DNA from 3 places in the Comamonas sp. 7D-2 genome. Region 2 is predicted to be linked to each of the others. Evidence: predicted binding sites of a transcription regulator. Region 2 holds the regulator's gene; each other region holds the start of a gene.
The links. The regulator sigma-54, encoded in region 2, starts transcription at its own class of promoters, with help from an activator protein. The targets are predictions, from matches to a motif close to TGGCANGNAANCTGCTTT.
Positions count from the first base shown of each region.

Region 1: the regulator sigma-54 is predicted to act here: its motif matches at 1,262-1,279, upstream of MPZ60_RS00650 (ammonium transporter).
Region 3: the regulator sigma-54 is predicted to act here: its motif matches at 1,068-1,085, upstream of glnA (type I glutamate--ammonia ligase).

Region 1 is NZ_CP094238.1:147,286-149,555, reverse strand. It holds gene MPZ60_RS00650 (ammonium transporter) at 1-1,225, opposite strand, end outside; gene cls (cardiolipin synthase) at 1,435-2,270, shown strand, end outside.
Region 2 is NZ_CP094238.1:5,145,171-5,147,440, forward strand. It holds gene MPZ60_RS23695 (aspartyl/asparaginyl beta-hydroxylase domain-containing protein) at 1-285, shown strand, start outside; gene MPZ60_RS23700 (RNA polymerase factor sigma-54) at 476-2,077, opposite strand; gene lptB (LPS export ABC transporter ATP-binding protein) at 2,223-2,270, opposite strand, start outside.
Region 3 is NZ_CP094238.1:3,770,084-3,772,353, forward strand. It holds gene glnA (type I glutamate--ammonia ligase) at 1-1,018, opposite strand, end outside; gene MPZ60_RS17285 (EI24 domain-containing protein) at 1,341-2,228, opposite strand; gene MPZ60_RS17290 (sterol desaturase family protein) at 2,243-2,270, opposite strand, start outside.

The DNA.
Region 1 (2,270 bases), 460 kb from region 2:
GACGCTCCAGATGCAGACTGATATCCAGGCCCTCCATTTCCTGCACGGCATCCACACGCAAAGGCATCAGCAGACGGATCAGCACCAGCACCCCGGCCGTGGCTGCGCCGCTGTAGGCAGCCACCGCGGCCACGGCAATCAACTGGTTCATCACCGTGGCGCCTGTGCCCGCAATCAGGGGGTCGGCAAACACCGCCGTGAGGATGGAGCCCGCAATGCCGCCCACGCCATGCACGCCGAACACATCGAGCGAGTCATCGGCCCCGAGACGGCGCTTGAGCCAGGTTGCGCCCCAGAAGCAGACGGCGCCCGCAATCAGGCCTATCCACACCGCACTGCCCACCTGCACAAAGCCCGCAGCCGGTGTGATGGCCACCAGTCCGCCCACCATGCCCGAGAGCAGGCCCAGCAAGGTCGGAGCACCGCGAACCAGCCACTCCACCACCATCCATGCCAGACCGGCAGCCGCTGCCGCCACGAGAGTGACCACAAAGGCCAGCGCTGCACGCCCGTCGGCAGACAGGGCCGATCCCGCGTTGAAGCCGAACCAGCCGAACAGCAGCAGCGCCGTGCCCATGGCCGTCCAGCCCAGGCTGTGCGGCTCGAATGGCTCGGTTCCATAGCCGCGCCTGCGCCCCATCATGAAGGCACAGACCAGTGCCGCCACGCCCGCATTCACATGCACCACGGCACCGCCGGCAAAGTCCAGTGCGCCGAGCTGGTTCAGCCAGCCCCCGCTCTCCCACACCCAGTGGGCCACCGGCGCATAGACCACCACGCTCCACAGCGCGGCAAACACCAGCAGGGCCGCAAAGCGCATGCGCTCTACCACGGCCCCCACGATCAGCGAGGTGGTGATGATGGCGAATGCGGCCTGGAACAGGGCATAGGCCGCCTCGGGCAGATGCGGTGCCAGATGGCTGACCGAGATCATGCTGCGCCGGCCATCGAAGTGCAGCGAGGCAAACCAGGCTCGTCCCAGATTGCCAAGCCAGGCAGACTCGGCGGTGAACGCGAGCGAGTAGCCCAGGCCGAACCAGGTCAGGGTCACCACGCAGGCCACCGCAAACACGGCCACCATGGTGTTGACCACATTCTTGCGCCGCACCAGCCCCGCATAGAACAGGGCAATGCCCGGCAAGGTCATCAGCAAGACCAGCGCCGACGCGACCATGACCCAACCGGTATCTGCCTTGTCGATGGCAGTCAATGGCACCATTTCCATGCACTCCCCCCTGCTTGTTTGCTTTGACAAAAAAAGGAAGCAGGTTCCATGCCAGTGCCATGTCGATCTGTCGATGCTTCATGATGGATAGCAGCATGCGTTGACCCATCAAGGTCTTTGCGCCTGTTTCATGAGAATCACGACGGGCAGCTTGTGCTCAGGCCTGAGCCCGTTATGCTCGACAAGGTCCATCGTTGCTGCACTGATTCATGACCTGGCTGCTGCTGACTCTTCATGTATTGCTGATTGCCGGCTTCGGCCTGCGCATTCTGCTGCGCAGAGACATGCGGCCCGATGTGCGGCTGGCCTGGCTCATGGTCATCGTGCTGCTGCCCTATGTGAGCTGCCTGCTGTACTACCTGTTTGGGGAAGTGGCCCTGGGCCGTGTACCAGGCCGCAGAAGGCTCAATGTGCGCGAGTTCTGTCAGACCCGGGGCAGCGCCCTTGCGACCGCCCCCGGCCCCACGCCGCAGGCACGGCCCGCCATTCCCGATCAATGGCTGCCGGCCTTCCGCTATGCCTCGTCCATCAACGGCTTTGTACCGCTGCCCGGCCACAGGGCCGAGCTCATGCGCGATGGCGCGCATGCCCGTGCGCAGATGCTGGCCGACATGGATGCCGCGCACCACGAGATCAATGTGCTGTACTACATCTGGCTGGACGACAGCACCGGCACCGATGTGGCCCATGCCCTGATGCGTGCCGCGCAGCGCGGCGTGACCTGCCGGGCCATGGTCGACGGTCTGGGCTCGCGCGCACTGACGCGCTCGCCACTGTGGCAGCAGATGCGGCAGGTCGGCGTGCACCTGGCGATTGCCCTGCCCATCAGCAATCTGCTCAAAGTCATGCTGACCAGCCGCATCGACCTGCGCAACCACCGCAAGATCACGCTCATAGACGGCAGGATCAACTATTGCGGCAGCCAGAACTGCGCCGACGAAGGCTTTCGCATCAAGGCTCGCTATGCCCCCTGGGTGGACATCATGCTGCGCCTGCAGGGTCCGGTGGTCATGCAGATGCAGCAGGCTTTTGCCAGCGACTGGGC
Region 2 (2,270 bases):
GAAGGCAACCGCATCGTGCTGTTCTGCGATGTGGAGCGCCCCATGACCAATGGCTTTGCCCAGTGGCTCAATCACTGGCTGGGCAAGAACGTGGTGGCCGCCGCCAGCTCGCCCAACAACGAGGGCGATCCGCGCGGCATGATCAGCAAGCTGTTCAAGATCTCGTTCTATGCGGGCAAGTACCGCCGCGCCTTCCGCGACTGGAATCCGACCTTCTACAAGATCCTCAAGTTCGGCCTGATGATTGGCGTGCTGGTCTGGTTTATCTGGTGGTTGGTTTCTTGATAACCCCCTGAGGCGCTACGCGCCTTCCCCTGGCCGGGCGCCCCCAAGGGGGGACGGCAGCATCGCCGCAAGGGCGGCTCTTGCTCGCTGCCCCTTGCTTGAGGAATGCCTTATCAAGGCTCCCGCCCTAAATACAGAACAAGAAAGCCGCTGTGTGATGCATCAGCGGCTTTCTTGTTTCTGCGGTGCCCTACAGCGCCTTGCGCAGCGTGGTCGTCGGTATCTTGAGCTGCTCGCGGTATTTGGCGACGGTGCGGCGCGCGCACTCGATGCCCTGCTCTTTGAGCATATCGGCCAGCTTGGCGTCCGACAGCGGCTTCTTGGCATCTTCGGCATCGACAAACTGCTTGATCAGCGCACGCACGGCCGTGCTGGAAGCACTGCCGCCGGTTTCCGTGCCCAGGCCCGAGCCGAAGAAATACTTGAGCTCGAAGGTGCCCTGGGGCGTGGCCATGTACTTGGCCGTGGTCACGCGGCTGATCGTGGACTCGTGCAGACCCAGGGTGTCGGCGATATCGCGCAGCACCAGCGGGCGCATGGCCAGTTCGCCATGCACAAAGAAGTTCTTCTGCCGCTCCACAATGGCTTCGGAGACCCGCAAGATGGTGTCGAAACGCTGCTGGATGTTCTTGATGAACCAGCGCGCCTCCTGCAACTGCTGCTGCAGCGCCGCATGGCCGTCGCTGTTCTTGTGGCGGCGCAGCACGCCGGCATAGATGTCGTGCACGCGCAGACGCGGCATGACCTCGGGGTTGAGCTGCACGGAGAAGTCCACCCGGCCCGAGCCGGACCGCAGCGGGCGCACGATGACATCAGGCACCACGATATGGCGCTCCACGTCCACAAAGCGCCGACCCGGACGCGGCTCCAGCCTGGCGATCAGGGCCATGGCTTCGCGCAGCTGTTCCTCTCGCGCGCCGCACAGGCTGGTGAGCTTGCGCAGATCGCGCCGCGCCAGCAGGTCCATGGGCTGCGCGCAGATGGCCTGCGCCAGCAGCAGCCGGTTCATATGCGCCTCGGTCGTGCCCTCGTCCTCGGCGGTGCGGATCAGGTCGCGCAGCTGCAGCTGCAGGCACTCGGCCAGATCACGCGCTCCCACGCCCACGGGCTCCAGGCTTTGAAGCAGCTTCAGAGCAATGACAAAGTGCTGCTCCAGTTCCTCGCGCTCTTCCAGGTCGTCGCCGGCCAGGCTCTGCGCCAGCTCCTGCAGGGAATCCTCGAGATAGCCGTCGTCGCTGAGCGACTCGATGAGAAAGCGCAGCGCCGCCATGTCCGCCGCGCCCAGATGCAGGCTCAGCGCCTGACGATGGAGAAAGTCGGTCAGGCTCTGGTGCTCGCGCGCCAGATCGATGGCATCGGTTTCGTCATCGCCATCGCGGTTGCGCGTGGAGCTGCTGGCCGAGGGCGTATCCCACTCGCTGCTGGATTCGCCACCCCATTCCCCGTCCTGGCCGTCCAGGCCCTCGGCCTCCCAGTTCAGCGTTTCAGGGGTTTCGGGGTTTGATGCCTCCGCTACCGTTTCAGTAGCTTGTTGCGCTTGCGATGCATCTCTTTCAGCATGAATACCATCTGAAGTACTGTATTCACTGGCGCTATTAGCTACATCTACAGGAGCATCTCCCGCAGTTTCGGCCTCATCGCCCGCACGTTCCAGAAAAGGGTTGTCGACCAGCATCTGCTCGACTTCCTGCGCCAGCTCCAGGGTGGAAAGCTGCAGCAGCTGAATGGATTGCTGCAGCTGCGGCGTAAGCGATAAATGCTGCGAAACGCGTAGCGAGAGACCTGGCTTCATCGAGGCGCGGCCCCCAGACAATCATTGCAAACGCGCGCAGTGCTACGGGTTTGCCGCCGGGCCGCCCCAAGGCAAACCTCGGCGCAGCCGGTCAGGGCCCCTTCTGGGGGCAGCGACCGCACAAAGTGAGGGAGCGTGGGGGTCATCACATTCTGAAATGTTCGCCCAGATAGACGCGGCGCACATCGGCGTT
Region 3 (2,270 bases), 1.4 Mb from region 2:
TGGCCGAGTAAGCCAGCTTCACGGGCGCTTCAAAGCCGGGAACCAGACGCTTGTAGCTGTTGGTGCCAGGGTTGGTGATGGCGTTCAGCGCACGAGCGTGCTTGATGATGCCGCCGATGTAGTACAGGGCGAAGTCGGACAGGCCGGCATAGCCGTCGCCGGCAAACAGGTTCTTGCCATCCTTCCACACGGACTGGTGCACGTGCATACCGGAGCCGTTATCGCCAGCGTAGGGCTTGGGCATGAAGGTTGCCGTCTTGCCGTAGGTGTTGGCCACGTTCCAGATGATGTACTTCTGCAGCTGTGTCCAGTCGGCACGCTCGACCAGGGTCGAGAAGCGTGTGCCGATTTCGTTCTGACCGGCGCCGGCCACTTCATGGTGGAACACTTCGACAGGGATGCCGACCGCTTCCAGCAGCAGCGACATCTCTGCACGCATGTCCTGGGTGCTGTCGACAGGAGGAACTGGGAAGTAGCCACCCTTGACGCGAGGACGGTGACCACGGTTACCGGTCTCGAACTTGGTGCCGGTGTTCCAGGGAGCCTCATATTCTTCGATTTCGAAGAAGGGGTTGTGAGGCTCGGTACCCCAGCGCACGCCGTCGAAGATGAAGAATTCGGGTTCGGGACCAAAGTAAGCGGTATCGCCCAGGCCGGAAGCCTTCAGGTAGGCTTCAGCACGCTTGGCAATGGAACGGGGATCGCGGTCGTAGGCCTTGCCATCACCGGGTTCGATCACATCGCACTGCAGAATCAGTGTGGTTTCTTCGAAGAAGGGATCGATATTGGCAGTGTTGGGATCAGGAACCAGCTGCATGTCCGAGGCTTCGATACCCTTCCAGCCGGCAACGGAAGAGCCGTCGAAAGCATGGCCCGAGGCGAACTTGTCCTCGTCGAAGTGCGACACGGGCACGGTCACGTGCTGTTCCTTGCCGCGGGTATCGGTAAAGCGCAGGTCCACGAACTTGACCTCGTTATCCTGCACCATCTGCATCACGTCTGCAACGGTCTTCGCCATTAGATCTCTCCTGCCAACTTTGGCTGATCAAATAAAGAATGAATAGTATCTAGCAGTTTGCGTGCCAACTCGACCTCGGCGCCTCACAACAACATCTGCGCACCGAAACCGAGCCTTGGTGTAAAGATATTCGGCACAAGACATAAGCACTTACCAGAGCTGCATCTGCAAACTGCACCAAACAGACGCGCATTGTCTCACTGCCAGAGCACGCCACACAATTGCACCATCTTGGTGAATTAATTAGCACCAATTTGGTGCATTTCCGAAACAAGGTTGTTTTTGGTGCATGGCACCTGATTCAACCTGCTGCAGACGCTTTTCAGCGAGCCACCGAAGCTGCACCATCCGAATCATCTGCACCAGGTGCAAACGGGACCTGCGGGTCGGCAGCACTCGGCATGGTCTGCGCCCTCATCTGCTCCAGCGCCGCCAGACAGAAGTGGGCAAACCACAGTGCAGAGAAGGCAAATACCAGCGCATAGATCCAGATGGCAATGGGCACAAGAATCCAGAAGGCGGCCAGGAACAGCAGCCCGGAAATCCAGACCACACCGGGCGCTGCGCCCAGATAGCCGCAGATCACGCCCATCAGAATGAGCGACATGCGATGACGGGCAAACAGGGCCCGGCGCTCGTCCTTGCTGGCATGCTCAGACAAGGCGTCAAATGCCATGACCCTGTAGGTGAGCCATCCCCAGATCAAAGGCGCCACCACCAGCATCAGCGGCGGGAACACCCATAACGGCAGAGTGACAAACAAGGCCAGCAGCGCAATCAGCGTGGAGCCGCCCGACCAGACCAAGCTGGCCATGGTGGAGCCGCCATGCTTTTTCTCGAGACCGACAAAGCGTTTCTCGGCCACCAGCTGGGTGAGCACTGGTGCCATGAACAGGCCCACCAGCAGCAAAACCAGCACCACGAGTACAGGCATTGCTCCCAACACAACAAAAATGGAAGCCACCACCTCCGAGGCATACCCAAGGCCCAGCCCTTGCAGCCATAGCCACAAGGAATGCAGCCAGCCCACCCCGTCCAGCAGGCTTTGCACCTTGAGGACCGCATCGGCCCAGAAGAAGTAACCCAGAAGCCAGGCCATCAAGGCCATGGCCAGCAGCGGCAAGAGTGACCAGACAATGACCCGCTTATGCAGGCAATACGCCATGGCACGCCAAAAAGAGTCAAGTAGCAAGCTCATGCTGGCAAGCATACTCAAGGATTGACTTATGCGCGACCCATCAATCGCAGGACA